3 regions of the Streptomyces ziwulingensis genome follow, and region 1 is predicted to be linked to each of the others. Evidence: riboswitches for the same ligand, from Rfam matches in the RefSeq annotation. Region 1 holds a riboswitch; each other region holds the start of a gene.

The links. Region 1 has a riboswitch for cyclic di-AMP ahead of ABEB00_RS25180 (peptidoglycan DD-metalloendopeptidase family protein). Riboswitches for the same ligand answer to the same signal wherever they lie in the genome.
Region 2: another riboswitch for cyclic di-AMP. It lies ahead of ABEB00_RS18905 (transglycosylase family protein); the one in region 1 lies ahead of ABEB00_RS25180 (peptidoglycan DD-metalloendopeptidase family protein).
Region 3: another riboswitch for cyclic di-AMP. It lies ahead of ABEB00_RS02300 (transglycosylase SLT domain-containing protein); the one in region 1 lies ahead of ABEB00_RS25180 (peptidoglycan DD-metalloendopeptidase family protein).

What each region holds. Positions count from the first base shown of each region.
Region 1 covers NZ_BAABIG010000054.1:140,187-147,776, reverse strand. The annotation lists gene ABEB00_RS25215 (phosphorylase family protein) at 1-331, shown strand, start outside; gene hpnH (adenosyl-hopene transferase HpnH) at 337-1,359, shown strand; partial or broken gene ABEB00_RS25205 (1-deoxy-D-xylulose-5-phosphate synthase) at 1,478-1,765, shown strand; gene ABEB00_RS25200 (aspartate aminotransferase family protein) at 1,766-3,151, shown strand; gene ABEB00_RS25195 (helix-turn-helix domain-containing protein) at 3,236-3,847, shown strand; gene ABEB00_RS25190 (DUF6126 family protein) at 3,844-3,963, shown strand; gene ABEB00_RS25185 (tyrosine-protein phosphatase) at 3,995-4,792, opposite strand; cyclic di-AMP (ydaO/yuaA leader) riboswitch at 5,217-5,392, shown strand; gene ABEB00_RS25180 (peptidoglycan DD-metalloendopeptidase family protein) at 5,395-6,348, shown strand; gene ABEB00_RS25175 (SGNH/GDSL hydrolase family protein) at 6,566-7,351, shown strand; gene ABEB00_RS25170 (MBL fold metallo-hydrolase) at 7,435-7,590, shown strand, end outside.
Region 2 covers NZ_BAABIG010000034.1:67,158-74,747, reverse strand. The annotation lists gene ABEB00_RS18930 (DUF6281 family protein) at 62-460, shown strand; gene ABEB00_RS18925 (SurA N-terminal domain-containing protein) at 652-1,299, shown strand; gene ABEB00_RS18920 (nucleoside triphosphate pyrophosphohydrolase) at 1,439-2,482, shown strand; gene ABEB00_RS18915 (cytochrome P450 family protein) at 2,633-3,901, shown strand; gene ABEB00_RS18910 (transglycosylase family protein) at 4,047-5,126, shown strand; cyclic di-AMP (ydaO/yuaA leader) riboswitch at 5,301-5,467, shown strand; gene ABEB00_RS18905 (transglycosylase family protein) at 5,471-6,220, shown strand; gene eno (phosphopyruvate hydratase) at 6,480-7,590, shown strand, end outside.
Region 3 covers NZ_BAABIG010000005.1:64,348-71,937, forward strand. The annotation lists gene ABEB00_RS02285 (ABC transporter ATP-binding protein) at 1-242, opposite strand, end outside; gene ABEB00_RS02290 (LolA family protein) at 347-1,609, opposite strand; gene ABEB00_RS02295 (polyprenyl synthetase family protein) at 1,912-2,922, opposite strand; cyclic di-AMP (ydaO/yuaA leader) riboswitch at 3,637-3,805, shown strand; gene ABEB00_RS02300 (transglycosylase SLT domain-containing protein) at 3,808-4,323, shown strand; gene ABEB00_RS02305 (HAD family hydrolase) at 4,339-5,151, opposite strand; gene ABEB00_RS02310 (GNAT family N-acetyltransferase) at 5,388-6,476, shown strand; gene ABEB00_RS02315 (glycosyltransferase family 2 protein) at 6,548-7,590, shown strand, end outside.

The DNA of each region.
Region 1 (7,590 bases):
GGTAGAGGCGCTGGTCCGGGCGGTGCCCGGACGCACCGTCCACACCGGTCCGCTGACCGGCTCCGACCACGTGGTGCGCGGCACCGAACGGGCCGCGCTGCGGGCCACCGGCGCGATCGCGGTCGACATGGAGTCCGCGGCCACGCTGCTGAGCGCCGTCCGGGACCGCGCCCGCCCGGTTGCGGCTGTCCGGGTGGTCGTGGACGCTCCAGAACACGAACTCGTCCGGATCGGCACGGTGCGCGGTGGAATATCGGCTTTCCGCGTCCTTCGTTCCGTACTTCCCGCTTTCTATGAATGGCACCGTTCTCTGTTACTCCCTCGGAGGTGAGCCAGATGGCCATGCCGCTGCGCCAGTCCATCAAGGTCGCTACATACCTGGCCGAACAGAAGCTCCGGCGGCGGGACAAATTCCCGCTCATCGTCGAGCTGGAACCGCTCTTCGCCTGCAATCTGAAGTGCGAGGGCTGCGGCAAGATCCAGCACCCGGCCGGCGTGCTCAAACAGCGCATGCCGGTAGCCCAGGCCGTCGGGGCGGTGCTGGAGTCCGGTGCCCCGATGGTCTCCATCGCCGGCGGCGAACCGCTGATGCACCCTCAGATCGACGAGATCGTGCGGCAGTTGGTGGCGAAGAAGAAGTACGTCTTCCTCTGCACCAACGCCATGCTGATGCGCAAGAAGATGGACAAGTTCACGCCCTCCCCCTACTTCGCCTTCGCGGTCCACATCGACGGGCTGCGTGAGCGGCACGACGAGTCGGTGGCGAAGGAGGGCGTCTTCGACGAGGCCGTGGCGGCCATCAAGGAGGCCAAGCGGCGCGGCTTCCGGGTCACCACCAACTCGACCTTCTTCAACACCGACACCCCGCAGACCATCATCGAGGTGCTCGACTTCCTCAACGACGAGCTGAAGGTGGACGAGATGATGATCTCGCCCGCCTACGCCTACGAGAAGGCACCCGACCAGGACCACTTCCTGGGCGTCACCCAGACCCGCGAGCTGTTCAAGAAGGCGTTCGCGGGCGGCAACCGGCTGCGCTGGCGGCTCAACCACTCGCCGCTCTTCCTGGACTTCCTGGAGGGCAAGGTCGACTTCCAGTGCACGGCGTGGGCGATCCCGAACTACTCGCTCTTCGGCTGGCAGCGGCCCTGCTACCTGATGAGCGACGGGTACGTGCCCACCTACCGGGAGCTGGTCGAGGAGACCGACTGGGACAAGTACGGCCGCGGCAAGGACCCGCGCTGCGACAACTGCATGGCGCACTGCGGCTACGAGCCGACCGCCGTGCTCGCCACGATGGGGTCGCTGAAGGAGTCCCTGCGCGCCCTGCGCGAGACGGTCTCCGGAAACCGGGAGTGACGGCATGACCGGCGCCCCCCCGGTGTCCTCCGAGACTCGGTCCGGCCGGTCCGAGAGGCGATGAGGATCGCCTGACAGACGGAGCGGACGGCGCCTCGGGGGACGACCCGGCCCTGCTCCCGCACCAGCCGCCGCCCACCGCCCCGTCGCCGTCGTGGAGGACAACAGCCGTGCGGCGGGCGTAGGTTCGGGGATGGCACTCGCGGCCGGCGACGCCGGGACCGACGTACCGGTACGGCGGTCCGGCATCCCGGAGCAGTTCCTCGCGTACGCCGAGCGGGCCGAGGTGCTCGCCGGCCTCGGCCTCACCCCGGTCGGCGTCGCCGGCCGGATCGCCGCGAGCCTCGCCGTCAGGAAGCAGCGGCCGCACGGCCGGGCCGCCACGTCAGGGCAAGGAGAGAACTGAATGACCAAGGAGTTCGACCTCGGCGCGCTACTGGCCGAGCGCGGGGACGAGCGGTACGAGCTGCACACCAGGCACCTCAACCACCAGCTCCCGCGCATGCTGCGCACCATCGGCTTCGACAAGGTCTACGAGCGCGCCGAGGGCGCCTACTTCTGGGACGCGGACGGCAACGACTACCTGGACATGCTCGCCGGGTTCGGGGTGATGGGCGTCGGCCGCCACCACCCGGTCGTCCGCAAGGCGCTGCACGACGTCCTCGACGCCTCCCTCGCCGACCTCACCCGCTTCGACTGCCAGCCGCTGCCCGGACTGCTGGCCGAGAAGCTCCTGACCCACAGCCCGCACCTGGACCGGGTCTTCTTCGGCAACAGCGGGACGGAGGCGGTCGAGACCGCGCTGAAGTTCGCCCGCTTCGCCACCGGCCGGCCCCGCATCCTGCACTGCGAGCACTCCTTCCACGGCCTGACCACCGGCGCCCTGTCGGTCAACGGCGAGTCCGGCTTCCGCGACGGGTTCGCCCCGCTGCTCCCCGACACCGCCGTGCCGCTCGGGGACCTCGACGCCCTGGAACGGGAGCTGCGCAAGGGCGACGTGGCCGCCCTGATCGTGGAGCCGATCCAGGGCAAGGGCGTCCACGAGTCCCCGCCCGGCTATCTGCGCGCCGCGCGGGAACTGCTGCGCCGGCACAAGGCGCTGCTGATCGCCGACGAGGTGCAGACGGGCCTCGGCCGCACCGGCACCTTCTACGCCTACCAGCACGAGGCGGGCGTCGAACCGGACCTGGTCTGCGTGGCCAAGGCGCTCTCCGGCGGATACGTCCCGGTCGGCGCCACCCTCGGCAAGGAGTGGATCTTCCGGAAGGTGTACTCGTCGATGGACCGCGTGCTGGTCCACTCGGCGAGCTTCGGCGCCAACGCCCAGGCCATGGCGGCCGGCCTCGCGGTGCTCTCCGTGCTGGAGAACGAGGGGCTGGTGGCGGGCGCCGCGGCGACGGGCGAACGGCTGCGGTCCCGGCTGGCGGCGCTGATCGACAAGTACGAACTGCTCGCCGATGTCCGGGGCCGGGGGCTGATGATCGGCATCGAGTTCGGCCGGCCGAGGTCGCTCAAGCTGCGCGGCCGGTGGGCCATGCTCCAGGCCGCCCGCAAGGGGCTCTTCGCCCAGATGGTGGTCGTGCCGCTGCTGCAACGGCACCGCATCCTCACCCAGGTCTCCGGCGACCACCTGGAGGTGATCAAACTGATCCCGCCGCTGATCATCGGCGAGCGGGAGGTGGACCGGTTCGTGGACGCCTTCACCGAGGTGATGGACGACGCGCACAACGGCGGCGGCCTGATGTGGGACTTCGGCAGGACACTGGTGAAGCAGGCGCTGGCCAACCGCTAGCACGGGCCGCGCGTGACCACTATGAGATTTGCCTCTAAGGCAATAAATTTGCCGCAGAGGCAAGACTGCGGCTGAATGGGGAGCATGAGTTCCTCGGAAGCCGAGCCCGCGGCGGACCTGCCCGCCGTGGCTCCCCAGCTCCGCGCGCTGCGCCGCCGCGCCTCCCTCACCCTGGAGGTGGCCGCCCGCGCCGCGGGACTGTCACCGGCCCACCTCTCCCGGCTGGAGACCGGACAGCGCCAGCCGTCCCTGCCGATGCTGCTCGCGCTGGCCCGCGTCTACGGTACGACCGTCTCGGAGCTGCTCGGCGAGACGGCCGCCGACCGGGACGCCGTGGTGGTGGCCGCCGACATGGAACCGACCGCGGCGGGCGGCTGGACCTACCGGCAGGCCGGCGCCGCCGGCCGCGCCATGCAGGCGCTGCGCGTCCAGGTGCCGTACGGCTCCCAGGGCGACATCGTGCGCGTGCACCCCGGCGAGGAGTGGCTGTACGTACTGAGCGGGCGGCTGCGGCTGCGCCTCGGCGACACCGCGCATCTGCTCGGCCCCGGCGACAGCGCGCACTTCGACTCGCTCACCCCGCACCGCCTCGCCGCCCAGGACCACGACGGCGTCGAGGTCCTGTTCGTCCACACCCTGCTGCAGAGTCCCACGGCCACCCTGTGCCTGGGCCCCACCACCGGAGAGATGCCATGACCGACATGGAGGAGAAGTTCCCCCGCGCCCTGTGGGTGCGCCTGATCATCTACATCGCGGTGGGGCACGTCTTCGCGGCCTTCATCTATCTGCTCTTCGAGGTCGGCGCCAAGTAGCTCCCCCGGCTTCCGGGAGCCGTCGCCCGGCTCAGTCGAGCAGGCGCTCGCGCAGCCGCTCCCGGGTCGCGGGCGTCAGCCGCAGTCCCCGCTCCAGGTAGGCGTCGAGGGAGCCCCAGGTCTCCTCGGCGGTGTCGAGGGCCGCTGCCAGATACTCGGCGCGCGCGTCGAACAGGGGGCTCAGCAGCTCCATGACCTCGGGGGAGTAGGCCGACCTGGCGGTGCCGCTGCGGCGCACCTGGTAGCGGCGGTGCGTGGCGTTGGACTTCAGGTAGTCGTCGAGGAGGGCCTCGCGCTCGACGCCGACGGCGAGCAGGGTCACGGCCACCGACAGGCCCGCGCGGTCCTTGCCCGCCGAGCAGTGCATGAGGGCGGGGACGCTGTCCTCGGCGAGCGCGTGCACCACCCGGGAGTGCTCCGCCGTACGGTCGGTGATGATCGACCGGTACGAGGCGATCATGCGGTCCGCGCCCTTGCCGTCGGCGAGTATCCCGCGCAACTGGTCGAGGTCGCCGTCGCGGACCATCCTCCAGAACTCGGCGCCGTCGGCGGGGTCGGAGAGCGGCAGGTTCACGTTGCGGGTGCCCGGCAGGGTGACGTCAGGGCCTTCGAGCCGCTGGTCGGCGGCGTTGCGGAAGTCGAAGATCGTGTGGATGCCCAGCGTCGCGAGGAACGCCGCGTCCTCGGCGGTGGCATGGGCGAGGTGACCGCTGCGGAACAGCACACCGAACCGCACCCGCCGGCCGTCGGCGGTCGGGAGTCCGCCCACGTCACGGAAGTTGCGCACGCCGGCCAGCTCGGGCTCGGTCGACGGGACCTGCTGCGTCACGAGGACTCCTCCCACTGCGTCCGCCGGCGCTGCTCGACGGCGGGCACACCCGACGATACGGCATCCCTTGCCTGGGGCAATGAGTTCTCCTGAGGCTTAAGCCCCCGATGTCCCACTGGCTCCCTTTATCCCTAATACAACACAAAACCCCAACTCCACCTGTAATAAACGATGCTGGCGTGGCAGCGCGTGAGCAGCGTCATAACCGTGACGGTGCGTTGCTGGGCATGCTCACGTAATGCAGGTGCTTTTCGTGGGAGTTTGCCGTGCGCCGCGTTCCTGATTTCCACGGAGCGTGACGAGGCGTTCCCGGAAAGGATCAAGCGAAACCCGGTCCCCGGGAATCCCGCGCTTGTCCCCGCCCGTCCCGGTCCCTTACGTTCACCACCGATCCGGACGGACGCCTAATCCTGCCGCCGACCGGACTCCGCACCCACCCACCACCCGTATCGGCAGGAGCGGGGGACCCACAGGTACAACTGCCTGTTCCGGTTCCCGGGACGGCTAGGGGTAAAGCCGCGTCCATACGTCCATGGCGGCGGCCGGGCATCTCCAGCCCGCACCCGACAGCTCACCTCGTAGGCGCCGGAGAGGAATTCACCATGCCCGCGAAGGGTAAGCACCGCCGTACCAAGACCCAGCGCCTGACCCGCACCATAGCCATCGCCGGAACCGGCGGCGCCGCGCTCGCACTTCCGCTCCTGGGGGCCGCCGGCGCCCACGCCGCCCCCGCGCAGTCCGTCACCGAGCACGCCGCGCAGTCCCTGCCGACGGCCGCCAGGACCGTCGCGAAGGACTCCGGCGACGACGCCGGGAAGCGCACCTACACCGTGCGCGGCGGCGACTACCTGGCGAAGATCGCCGACGAGCAGAACGTCAGCGGCGGCTGGCAGAAGCTCTACGCGGACAACCGCGCGGCCGTCGGCTCGGACCCCTCGCTGATCCACCCGGGCCTGAAGCTCTCGGTGGGCGGCAAGGCCGCGACGGCCACGACCGCGGAGTCGAAGTCGAGCGAGTCGCCGGCGGCCGGGTCGGGCACGGCCGGGTCGAAGACCACGCAGCCGTCGCAGTCGTCGGCGGAGTCCTCCGACGCCGAGGGCGCCACGGCCCAGTCGGCCGGTACCGCCGGTAACACCACGGCGACCTCCTCCGGCTTCGTGCTGCCCGTCGCGAACGGCACCGTCGGCACCCCCTACCACCAGTCGGGCAGCATGTGGTCCAGCGGCTACCACACCGGCACCGACTTCGTGGTCCCGACCGGCACCTCCCTGAAGGCCGTGGGCGCGGGCACCGTCGTCTCCGCCGGCTGGGGCGGCGCGTACGGCAATCAGGTCGTCATCCAGCTCAGCGACGGCCACTACGCCCAGTACGGCCACCTGTCCTCGCTCTCCGTCGCCGGCGGCGAGACCGTGACCGCGGGGCAGCAGATCGGCCTCTCCGGCGCCACCGGCAACGTGACCGGCCCGCACCTGCACTTCGAGATCCGTACCACCCCGGACTACGGCTCCGACATCGACCCGCTCGCCTACCTGCGCGCGCACGGCGTCTCCGTCTGAGCCACCCCCCCGCACCGCCGAAGGCCGGACCCCGATCCCCGGGTCCGGCCTTCGGTCATGTCCGGTTTTCAGTGGGTCACTTATTCCGCAATTGGCGAACACTTTGCGAGTGGCCTTTCTCACCGCCGGTCAACCCCGCCCTACGGTCGCGTAGGTCACATTCAAAGGTGAATCATGGGCCGACGTGGCAGACGATTCGAAGAATGACAGCGGAAGAGTGATCGGGTCGTACGTGGCGGTGGGGGACAGCTTCACCGAGGGCGTCGGCGACCGCGGCCCCGACGGGTCATGGGTCGGCTGGGCCGACCGCTTCGCCGTCCTGCTCGCCGACCGGCGGCCCGAGGGCGACTTCACCTACACCAACCTCGCGGTGCGCGGCAGACTGCTCGACCGCATCGTGGCGGACCAGGTGCCCCAGGCGGTCGGACTCGCGCCGGACCTGGTCTCCTTCTGCGCGGGCGGCAACGACATCATCCGGCCCGGCACCGACCCCGACGAACTGGCCGAGCGGTTCGAGCGGGCCGTCCGCGCGCTCAGCGCCGTGGCCGGCACCGTGCTGGTGACCACCGGCTTCGACACCCGCGGGGTACCCGTCCTCAAGCACCTGCGCGGCAAGATCGCCACGTACAACGGACATGTGCGGGCCGTCGCCGACCGGTACGGCTGCCCGGTGCTGGACCTGTGGTCGCTGCGCGGCTTCCAGGACCGCCGGGCCTGGGACGCCGACCGGCTGCACCTCTCGCCCGAGGGGCACACGCGGGTGGCGCTCCGCGCCGGGCAGGTTCTCGGCCTGCCGGTGCCGGCCGACCCGGACCAGGCATGGCCGCCGCTGCCGCCCCGCGGCGCACTCGACATCCGGCGGGACGACGTCCAGTGGGCGCGTGAGTACCTGGTGCCGTGGATCGGGCGCCGGCTGCGCGGCCAGTCCTCCGGCGACCATGTGATCGCCAAGGGGACCCTGTCGGCGGCCGACATCAGGACCCGGATCGCGACGGTGGCCTGAAGCCCCGTACGGCAGTTGCCGGCCGGGACTGTCACACCGGGCGACCATAATGGAAGCCAGACCTACTCCACCTGGAGGTACCCGTGGCCGCTGACCGTTCCCCGAGTCCCGGGCTCCTCGCCCGGCGCCCCGCGGCCTTCGGTGTGGATCCGAGTGGCGAGCGCATGGCGCGCATCCGCAGATCGCCGCATTTCGCGGACGGCGTGTTCCAGAACCCGGGAGGTACCGCCCGGACCCGG
Region 2 (7,590 bases), on a different contig from region 1:
GTTTCCGTGCCGAACTCCGTCATGGTCGCGAACCGACCTGACGAAGCGAGGAGCCCCACCGATGCGACGACGTGCCTGGACCCTGGCATCGGCCCTCACGGCCGTTGCCTTCCTGGCGGCGGCCGCCGCCTGCACGGTGCCGGGCGGAGGTGGCGGCGAGGCCGCGGCTTCCTGCGCGATCACCGCCACCTACGGAGGCCGCACCTACACGGACGTGGGCGACATCGACTTCACCTTGGGCGCCGCCCTCGGCCCCGCGGAGTTCCCGCCCTGCGCCGACACCCCGAACGACCCCGGCACCACGGTGGGCCGTGAACCGACCAGGGCGTACGCCGTCGAGGGCGTGGATCCACGGGTGGCCATCGCGGTGCGGTGGGACGAGGACGAACCCGTTCTGCTCGCGGTGCGTTCCGACGACGGCGTGCCGCCGGAGATCGAGGATCTCGCCCGGCTGGACTGACCCGACGGCGAGCGCCCCGGCCGGCGGCCCCGTCGGGAGGGTCGGCCGACGACGGACTCGCGGGCCCGCGGCGGTGCCTCACGTCCCGGCGAATCGTTGGTCGAATGGGTTGGCCAGAGCCCGTCCACTGCCTACCATCGATCACCGCAAGACCTTGTGCACCGTCGCACAATCTCCACCGGGAGGTCCCCTTGCACCGCCGCCGTCGCTCCGCGCTCGTCCTCACCGCCGCGCTCGCCGCGGCGGCACCGCTCCTCACCGCCTGCGGCAACGACGCGCACCCCGGCGCGGCGGCCGTCGTGGACGGCCGGCGGATCACCGTCGCCCAACTGGAGGACCGCGTCGGCGAGGTACGCGCCGCCCAGCGTGCCGCCGTCGCGGACGACGCCCAGTACGCGCAGGCCATCAACCGCAGCGGCTCCCTCACCCGCGACACCCTGCACAGCATGGTGCTCGACCAGGTGCTGCACCGCGCCGCCGGAGACGCGGGCGTGAGCGTCACCCGCAAGGAACTGCAGCGGATGCGGGCCGGGCTGGAGCAGCAGGCCGGCGGGGCCAAGGCGCTGGAGACGGTCTGGCTCCAGCAGTACGGCATCCCCCCGGAGCGTCTGGAGGACAACCTCCGCCTCCAGGTGGAGGCGCAGAAGCTCGCCGAGCGCCTCGGCACCGACACCGGCCAGCCCGCCTTCTGGAAGGCCCTGTCCGAGACCTCCGCCGACCTGGACATCGACCTCAACCCGCGCTACGGCAAGTGGGATGTGGAGAAGAGCAGCCGCGTCGACGCGAAGACGCCGTGGGTGCGGGAGATCACGGCGGCCGGGACGCAGCAGACGGCGTGATCGCCGGGCACCTCCGGGCGGCCTGCGGACCACGCGGCCGCTGTGGACACCGGGGCCGCTGTGGACAACGCGGCCACCGCGGCCCGGCCGCCTGTGGACAACTCGTGGTGCGGTCCGTGCCGTGCGTTACGTTCGGAGAGTGAACGCCACGCACTCCGAAGCCGCCCCCGCCCAGGCCCCCGCCGAGGGCCGCATCGTCCTGCTCACCACCAGCCACCGCGTCGCCCCCGGCCTGCTGTCCTGGCCGGCCTGGCAGGCGCTGCGCGCGGCCGACCTGGTGCTCTGCGCCGACGGTGCCCACCCCCAGCTCCCCTACCTGCGCGAGGCCGGGATACGGGTCGAGGAGAGTGCCCCCGCCGCCGAACAGCTCCTCGACGCCTGCGCCGGCGGACGCACGGCCGTGGTCGTGGCGACCGGGGAGGGCGAGCCGGCCCTGACCGACGGACTGGCCCGCCTCGCCGGCTCCGGCCGCGTCGCGATGCCGGAGCTGGAACTGCTGCCCGCCTCCTACGACCTGCCCGGCGCCCGCCTCCTCGACCTCGTCCAGGTCATGGACCGCATCCGCGTCGAGTGCCCCTGGTCCTCGCGGCGCACCCACGAGGGGCTGGCGAAGTACACCATCGAGGAGGCGTACGAACTGGTGGAGGCCATCGAGGACGGCGACCGCGACGAACTGCGCGAGGAACTCGGCGACGTGCTCCTCCAGGTCGTCTTCCACTCCCGCATCGCCGAGGAGCATCCCGAGGCCCCCTTCTCGGTCGACGACGTCGCGGCGACCCTCGTCACCAAGCTCGTCCACCGCCACCCGCACGTCTTCGGGGACGCGACCGCGGCCACCCCCGAGGAGGTGAGGGAGCACTGGCTGCGCACCAAGCAGACAGAGAAGCGGCGCACCTCCGTCACCGAGGGCGTCCCCCTCGGCCAGCCCGGCCTCGCCCTCGCCGCGAAGCTCGCCTCCCGGGTGCGCACGGCCGGGCTGGACGTCCCGCTGCCCCGCGCCGAGGGCCTCGGCTACGAACTGCTGGCACTGGCGGTACGCGCCGAGGCGGACGGCGTGGACCCGGAAGCGGCCCTGCGGGCGGCGGCCCGCGCCTACCGGGACGCGATCCGCCGGACCGAGGGCGGCGGCGAGACGGACACCGATGCCGATGCCGATGCCGATGCCGAGGCCGAGGAGGGCTGAGCGACCCGGGGGACCCGTAGCCGGGGGAGGCGCCCCGGATACGGTCGGGGCGTGACCGAGCAAGCCGAGCCCCGCCGCACCCCCGCACCCGCCCCCGCACTCACCCCCACCCCCACCCCTGCCGCCTCCGAGGCCCCCGCCGGCCCCGAGCTGTTCACCTGGGAGTTCGCGAGCGACCCCTACCCCGCCTACGCCTGGTTGCGCGAGCACGCCCCCGTGCACCGCACGAGGCTGCCCAGCGGGGTGGAGGCGTGGCTGGTCACCCGGTACGCCGACGCCAAGCAGGCCCTCGCCGACCCGCGGCTGTCGAAGAACCCGGCCCACCACGACGAGCCCGCGCACGCCAGGGGCCGGACCGGCATCCCGGGCGAGCGCAAGGCCGAGCTGATGACCCATCTGCTCAACATCGACCCGCCGGACCACACCCGGCTGCGACGGCTGGTCAGCAAGGCGTTCACCCCGCGCCGCGTCGCCGAGTTCACCCCCCGCGTGCGGGAACTCGCCGACGGCCTCATCGACTCCTTCGCCGGACGCGGCGAGGCCGACCTCATCCACGACTTCGCCTTCCCGCTCCCCATCTACGCCATCTGCGACCTGCTCGGCGTCCCGCGCGAGGACCAGGACGACTTCCGGGACTGGGCGGGGATGATGATCCGGCACGGCGGCGGACCCCGCGGCGGTGTCGCCCGGTCGGTGAAGAAGATGCGCGGCTACCTCGCCGACCTCATCCACCGCAAGCGCGCGGCGCTGCCGCCCGAGCCCGGCCCCGCCGAGGACCTCATCTCCGGCCTCATCCGCGCCTCCGACCATGGCGAGCACCTCACCGAGAACGAGGCCGCCGCGATGGCCTTCATCCTGCTCTTCGCCGGTTTCGAGACCACCGTCAACCTCATCGGCAACGGCATGTACGCCCTGCTCACCCACCCCGACCAGCGCGAACGCCTCCAGCGCTCGGTGGCGGCCGGCGAGCGGGAACCGCTGGAGACCGGCGTCGAGGAACTCCTGCGCTTCGACGGCCCGGTCGAGCTGGCCACCTGGCGGTTCGCCACCCGGCCGCTCACCGTCGGCGGGCAGCACATCGCCGCCGGCGACCCGGTCCTCGTCGTGCTCGCCGCCGCCGACCGGGACCCCGAGCGGTTCACCGACCCGGACACCCTGGACCTTTCCCGCCGCGACAACCAGCACCTCGGCTACGGCCACGGCCTCCACTACTGCCTGGGCGCCCCGCTCGCCCGCCTGGAGGGCCAGACCGCGCTGGCCACGCTCCTCACCCGCCTGCCCGACCTGCGGCTCGCGGCCGACCCGGCCGAACTGCGCTGGCGCGGCGGGCTCATCATGCGTGGCCTGCGCACCCTCCCCGTGTCGTTCACACCCGTCGCCTCCCCTTCGGAGAACGACTCGTCACACATGCAAAAGTGACACACCTTCACTTCTGTGATCTCCATGTGATCTACACGGCATGAACTTGTGACTAGTGATCGTATGCCTATACGTTCACGGATCAGCGCGGCGGCCGAGCACCATCGCCGCGCGGACCCCCTGCTGTCACGCGAAAGGTCTCCGCATGCTCTCCGGGAACGGCCGTCACCGTCGCCCCCGCCAGGCTCCGGCCCTGGTCGTCGCTGCCGGAGTCACCGGCTCCGCCATCGCGATCCCGCTCCTGGGGGCCACCGGCGCCCACGCGGCCGACGGCACCACCTGGGACCGCGTCGCCGAATGCGAGACCGGCGGCGCCTGGAGCCAGAACAGCGGCAACGGCTATTACGGCGGTTTGCAGTTGTCCCAGGAGGACTGGGAGAAGTTCGGCGGGCTCGCCTACGCCACCAGCGCCGACCAGGCCAGCCGCGCCCAGCAGGTCAAGGTCGCCGAGAAGATGCTGTCGGCGCGGGGCGTCACCGCCTGGCCGACCTGCGGACCGCTCGCCGGACTGGCCGCCGGGTCGGCGAGCGGCACCACGGGCGACGGGTCGGCCGAATCGGCGGAGGAGACGCCCACCACCGGAACGTCCGGCACCAATGGGTCCGTTCCGTCCGTCAAGTCCTCCGCCAAGTCCTCGGCCAAGTCGTCGGCCGACGAGGAGGACGCGGACGAGACCGGGACCGCGGCCGGGACCGCATCCGGCACCAAGTCCGGTACGAAGACCGGCTCCTCGGCGTCGCCTTCGGCCTCCCCCTCCGAGAAGTCGACGGACAGTGGTGACGAATCGGCCAAGTCCGACACGTCCGCCGAATCCGGCTCAACCGCCGCCGGGACGAGCGGCTCGGCCACCACAAAGCGGGACAGTACCGGCAAGTCCGTACAGGAAACCGGTTCTTCGGCGCTGGCCGACGCCGACGCCGACACCTCCGGGGCCGGACGTCACCGCGGCGGCACCTCGGACGGAAGCGCGACGCGGGACCGTACGGACGGGTCCTCGGGCCGGCACGCCTCCCGCGGCGACTCCACCGCGCGCGCCGCGGCCGACGGGACGTACACCGTGCGCGCCGGCGACAATCTCTGGGCCATCGCCGACTCCCTCGACCTCGCCGGAGGGTGGCGTTCCCTCTACACGGAGAACGAGGAGACGGTGGGCGCCGACCCGGATCACATCGTTCCCGGTCAGAAGCTTGCTGTCGGTGTCGAATCGGGCGAAAAGCAGCGGTAGTTCACTCCATGTTTGGGAATGAATGTCCGTATTGATCTCCGTGAGACATAGATCTCAGAAGCCCTGATCGTCTTTGAAAATGTCCGTGGCGCGTGGCTACGGTCGTGATCGCTCGCCATCGCGGGCCCCGGTGCCGCAACGCCGAATCCTGCCAGCGGCCACCCGGGAACAGTCGTCGCGCAAGCGCCGAAGGCAGGAGCGGGGGACCCAAGGTAAGTGCCGCACCGGGCAGTTGAGCCGGAGCGGCTAGGGGTGGAGCCGAGTTCCGTGAGGAACCCGGCCGGGCAACTCAACCGGCCCGAACCCGACAGCTCACCTCGCAGGCGTCGGTGAGGGGATCAACCATGCTGTTTTCCGGCAAGGGCACGCACCGTCGCCCGTCCAAGGCCAGCCGCGCCATCGCCGTCGCCGGTGTGGCCGGTGTCGCCGTCGCCGCCCCGCTGATGGTGGCCGGCAACGCCTCCGCCGCCACCACCTCCGAGTGGGACACCGTCGCCCAGTGCGAGTCCGGCGGCAACTGGTCCATCAACACCGGCAACGGGTACTACGGCGGCCTGCAGTTCTCCGCCTCCACCTGGGCCGCGTACGGCGGCACCCAGTACGCCGCCACCGCGGACCAGGCCGGCAAGGCCCAGCAGATCCAGGTCGCCGAGAAGGTCCTGGCGGCCCAGGGCAAGGGCGCCTGGCCGAGCTGCGGCACCGGCCTGTCCGGCGCCTCCACCGGCGGCTCCACCGGCAGCCAGGGCGGCGGCTCCGCCACGGGCACCCAGGACAGCGGCCAGTCCCAGAGCCAGTCCCAGCCCCAGAGCCAGCCGCAGAGCCGGAGCACCGGCTCCACCGCCGACCGCTCCACCGAGCAGAAGGCGTCCCGCTCCGCGGAGCGCCCGGTCGCGAAGAAGACCGTCACCACCCCGACCGGCAAGAAGGTCGAGAAGGGTGACGGCGAGTACAAGGTCGTCAAGGGAGACACCCTCAGCTCCATCGCCAAGGAGCGCGACGTGGCCGGCGGCTGGGCCAAGCTGTTCAAGCTGAACGACGACATCGTCGACCAGGCCGACCTGATCTACCCGGGCCAGCAGCTCCACCTGAAGTAGGCCCCCGGACTCCCCGCCCCGGCGCGCGTTCCCCCGTACGCGCCGGGGCGGGGGCATGTCCGGAACCTGGCGGCCACCACACGCCCTGGTTTTGTTCCGTTCGGAAACAATTTACTCTCGGTTCTGTCCAACGGGTGGGTGACCGGCTGGCCGATCACCGCGGGCCGGTTAGGCTCGTCCCGCGGAGCCGTCGCGCTCCGCACACTCACGTCAGACCGAAGCGTCACACCAAAGCGTCACATGGAAGAAGGAGATGCTCGTGCCGTCCATCGACGTCGTCGTAGCCCGGGAAATCCTGGACTCCCGAGGCAACCCCACGGTCGAGGTCGAGGTCGGCCTCGACGACGGCAGCACGGGTCGTGCCGCCGTTCCGTCCGGCGCCTCCACCGGCGCCTTCGAGGCCATCGAGCTGCGTGACGGCGACAGCAGCCGCTACCTCGGCAAGGGTGTCGAGAAGGCCGTCCTCGCCGTCATCGAGCAGATCGGCCCGGAGCTGGTCGGCTACGACGCCACCGAGCAGCGCCTGATCGACCAGGCCATGTTCGACCTGGACGCCACCGACAACAAGGGCTCGCTCGGCGCCAACGCCATCCTCGGCGTCTCCCTCGCCGTCGCCCACGCCGCCTCCGAGGCGAGCGACCTGCCGCTCTTCCGCTACCTGGGCGGCCCCAACGCGCACCTGCTGCCGGTGCCGATGATGAACATCCTGAACGGCGGCTCGCACGCCGACTCCAACGTGGACATCCAGGAGTTCATGATCGCGCCGATCGGCGCGGAGTCCTTCTCCGAGGCGCTGCGCTGGGGCGCCGAGATCTACCACACCCTCAAGAAGGTGCTGAAGGGCAAGGGCCTGGCCACCGGCCTCGGCGACGAGGGCGGCTTCGCCCCGAACCTCGGCTCCAACCGCGAGGCCCTCGACCTCATCCTGGAGGCGATCAAGGAAGCCGGTTACACCCCCGGCGAGCAGATCGGCCTCGCCCTCGACGTCGCCGCCTCCGAGTTCTACAAGGACGGCGTCTACAGCTTCGAGGGCAAGGAGCGCACCGCCGCCGAGATGACCGAGTACTACGCGGAGCTGGTCGACGCGTACCCGCTCGTCTCCATCGAGGACCCGCTGTTCGAGGACGACTGGGAGGGCTGGAAGACCATCACCGACAAGCTCGGTGACAAGGTCCAGCTCGTCGGCGACGACCTGTTCGTCACCAACCCCGAGCGTCTGGCCCGCGGCATCGAGGAGGGCGCCGCCAACGCCCTGCTGGTCAAGGTCAACCAGATCGGCTCGCTCACCGAGACGCTGGACGCCGTCGAGCTGGCCCAGCGCAGCGGCTTCAAGTGCATGATGTCCCACCGCTCCGGCGAGACCGAGGACG
Region 3 (7,590 bases), on a different contig from region 1:
CCGACCTGGGGCAGTACGGACCGGGCGGCGCGCGGCATCGGCCGGTCCAGTACCCGGGCGGTGCCCGAGGTGGGTGCGATCAGGCCCATCAGCATGCGGATGGTGGTGGTCTTGCCGGAGCCGTTGGGGCCGAGGAAGCCGAAGACGCTGCCCGCCGGGACGGCCAGGTCGAGGCCGTCGACGGCGAGCTGTCCGCCGCGGTAGCGCTTGGTCAGGCCGCGGGTGGCGATGACGGCGTCCATCGGCTCCTTCGCTCCGTCGTGCACTGCGGCCCCTGCTCCCGGACCGGCTGTCGTTCCGTATGCCGTTCGCGGTACGTCACGCGCGGTACGTCACGCGCGATACGTCACGCGCCGGCGTCGGCCGCCTTCACCAGGGCCTCCTTGGTGACCAGGCCGGCGTAGACCTTGCCGTCGTCGGTGATCAGGGCGTTGACCAGGCGGGTGCTGAACACCGTGCCCTTGCCGAACTCGCCGCTGACCTGGTCGCCGAGCGAGCCGAGGAAGCCACCGAGGGCGCCGCCCGCCTCGCCGGCCGGCAGGCCGCCCCGGGAGCCGGTGTCGAAGGCGGCGACCGTGTTCCAGCCCTCGCCGAGGACCTTCAGGCCGTCGAGGCCGGCGGCGAGGTCCCGCTGCGCCCGCTGCGCCGCGCGGCCGTGCCCGGGTGCCTCGGCGGACACGTCGGCCGGCGCTTCGCCCTCGGTGACCTTCGCGCCCTCGGGCGGGGTGAAGTCGAAGGTGGAGGCGTCCGGCTTCGCGAAGTCGACCTTGGTGAATCCGGCGTCCACGACCGCCGCGCCGCCGGCGGCCGGGGTGAGGGTGAACTTCAGCGGCGTCCCGGTCTCCGCGTCCACGGCCACGGTGATCGCGCCGACCGTGGAGCCCTGCTGCCGCGGCTCGATCACCAGCCGGTACGCGTCCCGGCCGGCCACCTGGGCGGTGCCGTCGACGGTCACCGAGGTGGTGTCGTCGACCGCCTTCAGTGCCTGCTCGGCGAGGTCCTTCGGCGTGGCCGGGACCTGTTCGCGCGCGGCACCGGCCCGGTCGGAGACGGTGGTGTGGTAGACCTCGCCGGACTTGCTGTCGTAGCCCCAGACGTCCTTGCCGTCGTGGATGACGCTGTACTCGGCGGCGTCCTGGAGCAGCGACACCTTCTGCCGGTCGGGGCCGTCGGCGGCGACGCGCAGCGTGTGGGTGCCGGTCGCCAGTTCGGTGAGCCTGGCGGTGGGGTCGGCGGCGGAGCCGTCCTTCGCGCCGGAGCCGGCGGCGCCGGACATCAGGCCGCTCTCCAGACCGCCGAGGTCGGGCAGCCCGAGGTCGGTGCTGATCTTCACGGTGCCGGAGAGCTGTTCCTCGTCCGACTCGGCTATCCGCTGGACGAGTCGGGTGGCGGTGATCTCGGGAAGGTCCGGGTCGCCGGAGTCGGCGAGCGCCGGGACGAGCCCGATCGTCGCCGCCGCGACGCCCACGACCGTCACCGGGACGACGTACCGCGCGGCCCCGCGCCGCCTCGCCGCCCGCAGCTCGTCCTGAGCGGCGGCGGCCTGACCGGCACTCTGCTCGGCGTTCTGCTCCGCGGCCGTGCTGCCGTCGGATCCGTACGGTGCCATGTGTGCCCTACCTCCGTCGTCGGCGGCGGCTCTCCCGCGACCTCGCACCGGTCCGCCCGCGCACCGGTCCGCCCTGAGCCGCCATTCTCACCCGAATCGGTGAGGATTGGTGGTTTCCGTGAGGACCATCTGACCAAATCGGCGGACCGCAAGCGTCAGTCCCCGGGCTCAACTCGTCTACTGCTGCGGTATGACACCGGGGGGCTACGGCTCCCCCGACCCGTAAGGGACGGGGCACCCGGCGAGTGGGCGCGAGGGAGGCGCGGCGGGCACGCGGCGGGGGCGGGGCGGGGCGCGGCGGGTCAGCCGGCCCGGTGCACCACCGCGTCGCACAGTTCCACCAGCGCGGTCTTCGCCTCGCACTCGCGCAGCGGGGCCAGTGCGGCGCGGGCGTCCTTCGCGTAGCGGACGGTGTCCCGCCGGGCCTGCTCCAGCGCCGGGTGGGCGCGCAGCAGCCGCAGCGCCTCCGCGTGCCGGGCGTCGTCGGTGAGGTCGGAGTCGAGCAGCTCGCACAGGGCGAGGTCCTCGGCGAGTCCGAGGCGGGCCGCCCGCTCGCGCAGCCGGAGCACGGGCAGGGTCGGGATGCCCTCGCGCAGGTCGGTGCCGGGGGTCTTGCCGGACTCGTGGGAGTCGGAGGCGATGTCCAGCACGTCGTCGGCGAGCTGGAAGGCGACGCCGAGCCGCTCGCCGTACTGGGTGAGGACGTCGACGACCGTCTCGTCGGCGCCGGACATCATGGCGCCGAACCGGCAGGAGACGGCCACCAGCGAGCCGGTCTTGCCGCCCAGCACGTCCAGGTAGTGCTCGACCGGGTCCCGGCCGTCCTGCGGTCCCGCGGTCTCCAGGATCTGGCCGGTGACAAGGCGCTCGAACGCCAGGGCCTGCACCCGGACCGCCTCCGGCCCGAGGTCGGCGAGGATCTGCGAGGCGCGGGCGAACAGGAAGTCGCCGGTGAGGACGGCGACGGAGTTGTCCCAGCGGGTGTTGGCGCTGGGCACCCCGCGCCGGACCTCGGCCTCGTCCATCACGTCGTCGTGGTACAGCGTGGCGAGGTGGGTCAGCTCCACGACGACGGCCGAGGGCACGATGCCCGGGGCGTCGGGGTCGCCGAACTGGGCCGCGAGCATCACCAGCAGTGGCCGGAAACGCTTGCCGCCCGCCCGCACCAGGTGCTGGGCGGCCTCCGTGATGAAGGGCACCTCGCTCTTGGTTGCCTCAAGCAACCCTTCCTCGACAGCCGCCATTCCGCCCTGGACACCGGCTTCCAGAGCCTGGTCCCGCACGCTCAGCCCGAACGGCCCGACGACGGTCACGAGGGGTCTCCTGTCTGCTGGTGTCCACTGCGGTCACACGGTTTGTCGATAGGTCGCTGCCACCACTCAAGTCAGCGTATCCGGTCACCTTTCGATCACCGATAGCGCCCACCGTTACAGGCCGGTCGGTATCGGACCATGATCGGTACGTTTCTGATCAGGTGATATGAGCAGCCGTGCGCGGACTTCGCCGAGCGGTCGGGGCGCGCCGGCGAAGGAGGGTTCCTCCGGAGACCCCACCACCCCCTCCAACGTCCGACGGCCCGGGAACGTCACCCATTCGACACGCAAACCCGCGTTCCCGCTCTCGGCCGAGTACCTCCTCACTGATAGCCGGGCAGGCGCCGCGACGGCCGAAATCCGGCCATCGGACCGGGCGTGGGGACACCCGGCGACCGCCTTGGCGAGCGGCCGCGACCACGCTCGGGCAGTTACAGCCAAGTTGCAGCTATTGCCCGATTTGCCACTTTTGCTGAGCCCAGTGAGTTGGCTCACGCCACCACCCCGGCCGGCCCGTCCCCCACGGACACCCTCGCCCCGTTGTCCCGTAAGCCAGTTGAGCCTTGCCACTCGCAAAGGATCAAGCACACCAAATCGCCCAGACCAAGGTCAACATGCACGTTGGTGATTCCGGCACTTGTTTCCGACATGTGCTTCCGCATACGTTCCCGGCCTGTCGGGCGGACGCCGAATCCTGCCACCGCCGGACAGACCCACATCCACCCACCAACTCACGCACGGCAGGAGCGGGGGACCCAGGTAAGCCGCCGCGCCGGTCCGCGGACCAGTGCGGCTAGGGGTCAAGCGGCGCCCAGCGGGGCGCCACCGGGCACCTCCCGCCCGAACCCGACAGCTCACCTCGCAGGCGTAGGAGAGGACCTCACCATGCCCGCAAACGGCCTCCGGTTCGCCGGGACCACCCGCCTCACCCGCAAGCTCGCCGTCGCCGGTGCCGGCGCCGCCGTGCTCGCGCTGCCGCTCTTCGGCGCCACCAGCGCCTCCGCCGCCCCGGCCGCCCCGGCCGCCGACTCGACCACGACGGCGGTCACCACGGCCGCCATGACCGCGGCCAACGGCTACAGCAACACCCTGGACGGCTGGATCCGCCAGTCGCTCGACATCATGGCCGCCAAGGGGATACCCGGTTCGTACGACGGCATCTACCGCAACGTGATGCGGGAGTCGTCCGGCAACCAGTTCGCCATCAACAACTGGGACGTCAACGCCGTCAACGGCACCCCGTCCAAGGGTCTGCTCCAGGTGATCGCGCCGACCTTCGAGGCGTACCACGTCGACGGCACCTCCTGGGACCCGTACGACCCGGTCGCGAACATCACCGCCGCCTGCAACTACGCGGCCCAGCGGTACGGCTCCATGGACAACGTCTTCGGCGCCTACTGATCTCCCCCGCCGGCTTCAGAGAACTGCCGGGAAGAGTCGTTCGAGGACGACGGCCACGCCGTCGTCCTCGTTCGACGTGGTGACCTCGTCGGCCACCGCCTTCAGCTCCGGGTGGGCGCCGGCCATGGCGACGCCGCGCGCCGCCCAGTCGAACATGGGGATGTCGTTGGGCATGTCGCCGAAGGCGACCGTCTGCGCCGCCCGCAGCCCCAGGTGGCGCGCGGCCAGCGCCAGACCGGTGGCCTTGGTGACCCCGCACGGCTGCAGCTCGACCGTCCCCGGCCCCGACATGGTGACCGTCGCCAGCGAACCGACCACCCCGCGCGCCGTCGCCGCCAGCTCGTCGTCGGACAGGTAGGGGTGGCGCAGCAGCACCTTGCTGAGCGGTGCCTCCCACAGGTCGTCGCGCCGGCCGACCCGGACGGCGGGCAGCGTCGGGTGGGGCATCAGGTACCCCGGCTCGATCAGCGTGAGCCCGTCGACCCCGTCCTGGTCGACGGCTGCGTACACCTGGCCCACCTCGGCCTCGATCTTGCCGAGCGCGGTCTCGGCCAGCTCCCGGTCCAGGGTGACCGACCACAGCAGGCGGTCCGCGCCGGCGTCGTACACCTGCGCGCCCTGCCCGCACACCGCGAGCCCCCCGCAGCCGAGGTCGGTGAGGAGGGTGCGCACTCTGGGCGCCGGGCGGCCCGTCACCACGAGGTGTTGCGCGCCGGCCTCCGCCACGCGGGCCAGCGCGGCGCGCGACCGGTCGGAGACGGTGTCGTCGCCGCGGAGCAGCGTCCCGTCCAGGTCGGTGGCGACGAGTGCGTAAGCGGTGGGGTCCATGATCAGAGAATACGGATCCCGAGGGGTCCCGACTCACCGTCGTCAAGGGGGCGTTCACGCGCGCGCCCCCCACACACAACTGTCCGAAAGCTGACGCTACATCGGCTAAGGGCGGTTGAAGCGCTGTGCACCGGTTGGCAGCAACATGCTCCGCTGCCTACCCCCGAACGGGCCCCGGAGGTACCTTCCTACTGTCCAGGGGGCTTGATCGGGGGGTCGGGTTGAACAGCGGACGCATTCGGGTGCTCGTGCCGGAGGAACTGGGCGAGGGGGAACGGCAGCACTGGCGCGAACTGCGGGCCAAGTCGCCGTCCCCGCGCAACCCCTTCATGGAACCGGAATTCACCGACGTCATCGGCCGGGTCCGGCCCGGGGCGCGCGTCGCGGTGGTGTACGAGGGCGGCGCGGCCGCCGGTTTCCTGCCCTTCGAGCGGGGACGGCTGGGCCAGGGCCGGGCCGTCGGCCTCGGCGTCTCCGACTGCCAGGGGGCGGTGCTGCGCCAGGGCCTGGTCCCCGGCGCCCCGGGCGCTCCCGACGCCCGCGAGCTGCTGCGGGCCTGCCGCCTGTCCAGTCTCGCCTTCGACAACGTGGAGGCGGAGCAGCCCCTGTTCCTGCCGTACGCCGCCGAGAGGTACGCGGCGCACGTCATCGACGTGGCGCGGGGCTACCGGGCGTACGAGGACGTCCTGCGGGCCCGGTCGCCGAAGTTCCTGAAGACGACCCTGGCCAAGGAGCGCCGGCTCGGCCGCCAGGTCGGGGACGTGCGGTTCGTGTTCGACGAACGGGATCCGGCCGCGCTGCGCACGCTCATGGCGTGGAAGTCGGCGCAGTACCGCAGGACCGGCCGCCGGGACCGGTTCGCCCGGGAGTGGATCACCCGGCTGGTGCACCGGCTGGCCGAGACCCGGGCCACCGAGTGCTCGGGCACGCTGTCCGTGCTCTACGCCGGCCGACGGCCGGTCGCCGCCCACTTCGGGCTCCGCTCGACGACCGTCCTGGCCTGCTGGTTCCCGGCGTACGACCCGGAGGCCGCGAAGTACTCGCCGGGGCTGGTGCTGCATCTGCGGATGGCCGAGGCCGCCGCCGCCGAGGGCATCGGCCTGCTGGACCTGGGGCGGGGCGCGGCCGAGTACAAGGACTCGCTGAAAACCGGCGAACGGCCCGTCTACGAAGGTGCGGTGACGCGTTGGGGGGCGGGCGCGGCACTGCACTGGCTCGGACGCGAGCCCGCGCGCCGGGCGCACGGGTTCGTGCGCGCCCGTCCCCGGCTCGCGTCGGTGGCGGCACGGACACTGAAGGGCGCGGGGCGGCTGCGCGGCAGATGAGGCGTGCGCGGGGCGCGCGGACGTGAGGGGGGCGGCCAGGGGGCCGGCTCCGGTGACCGAGGGGGATGCGCATGTTCGGTACGGCACGCGCGCGGCAGGAGACGGAACGGGAGATCGCGGACTTCCTGAGCATCGGGCCGGTGCAGGTGGCCGAGCTGGATCTCGGGGGCGCGGACACCGGCGGACCGGCGCACGACGGGGCCTCGCGCGGCGGGGTGTCGCTCAGACCGGGGCCGGGGGGTCCGCCCGTGACCGCAGGTGAGGTGTTCGTGCTGGTCCGGCGGGCGGGGGTGCCGGTCGGCACGCTGGTCGGGCGGGTGCCGGAGGGCGCCGACCCGGTGGACGTACTGGCGCGGCTCGCGCGGGACGTACTGCCGCCGGGGGCCGGAGAGGCGACGGCGCCGGGGCCGGCGGCCGGACCACCGGAGCGGGGGCCGGCGCTCCCGTCCGCCAGTGTCGTCGTGGCCACCCGGGAGCGCGTGGGGCAACTGGCCCGCGCGCTGGACTCGCTGCTCGTCCAGGACCACCCCGACTACGAGGTGGTCGTCGTGGACAACGCGCCGGTGACCGCCGAGACCCGCGAACTGGTCGAACGCGAGTACGGCGAACGGGTGCGGTACGTGTGCGAACCGGTGCCCGGCCTCGCGGTCGCCCACAACCGGGGGCTCGCCGCCGTGCGCGGCGAGGTGATCGCCTTCACCGACGACGACGTGGTCGCCGACCCGCGCTGGCTGACCGAGCTGTGCGCGCCGTTCGCCGCCGACCCGCGCCTCGGCTGCGCGACCGGCCTGATCCTGCCCGCGCGGCTGCGCACCCCCGCACAGGTCCTGCTGGAGAGCCACGGCGGCTTCGCGAAGGGCTTCACGCCACGGACGTACGATCCGCGGCGGCCGCCCGCCGACGAACCGCTGTTCCCGTTCACGGCCGGACGGTTCGGCTCGGGTGCCGGCATGGCCTTCCGTACGGCGGTGCTGCGCGCGGCCGGCGGTTTCGACCCGGCCACCGGGGCGGGCACCCGCGCCCGCGGCGGCGACGACCTCTACGGCTTCGTCCGCGTCCTCGCCCGCGGCCACCGGCTGCACTACACCCCGCGCGCCCTGGTGTGGCACCACCA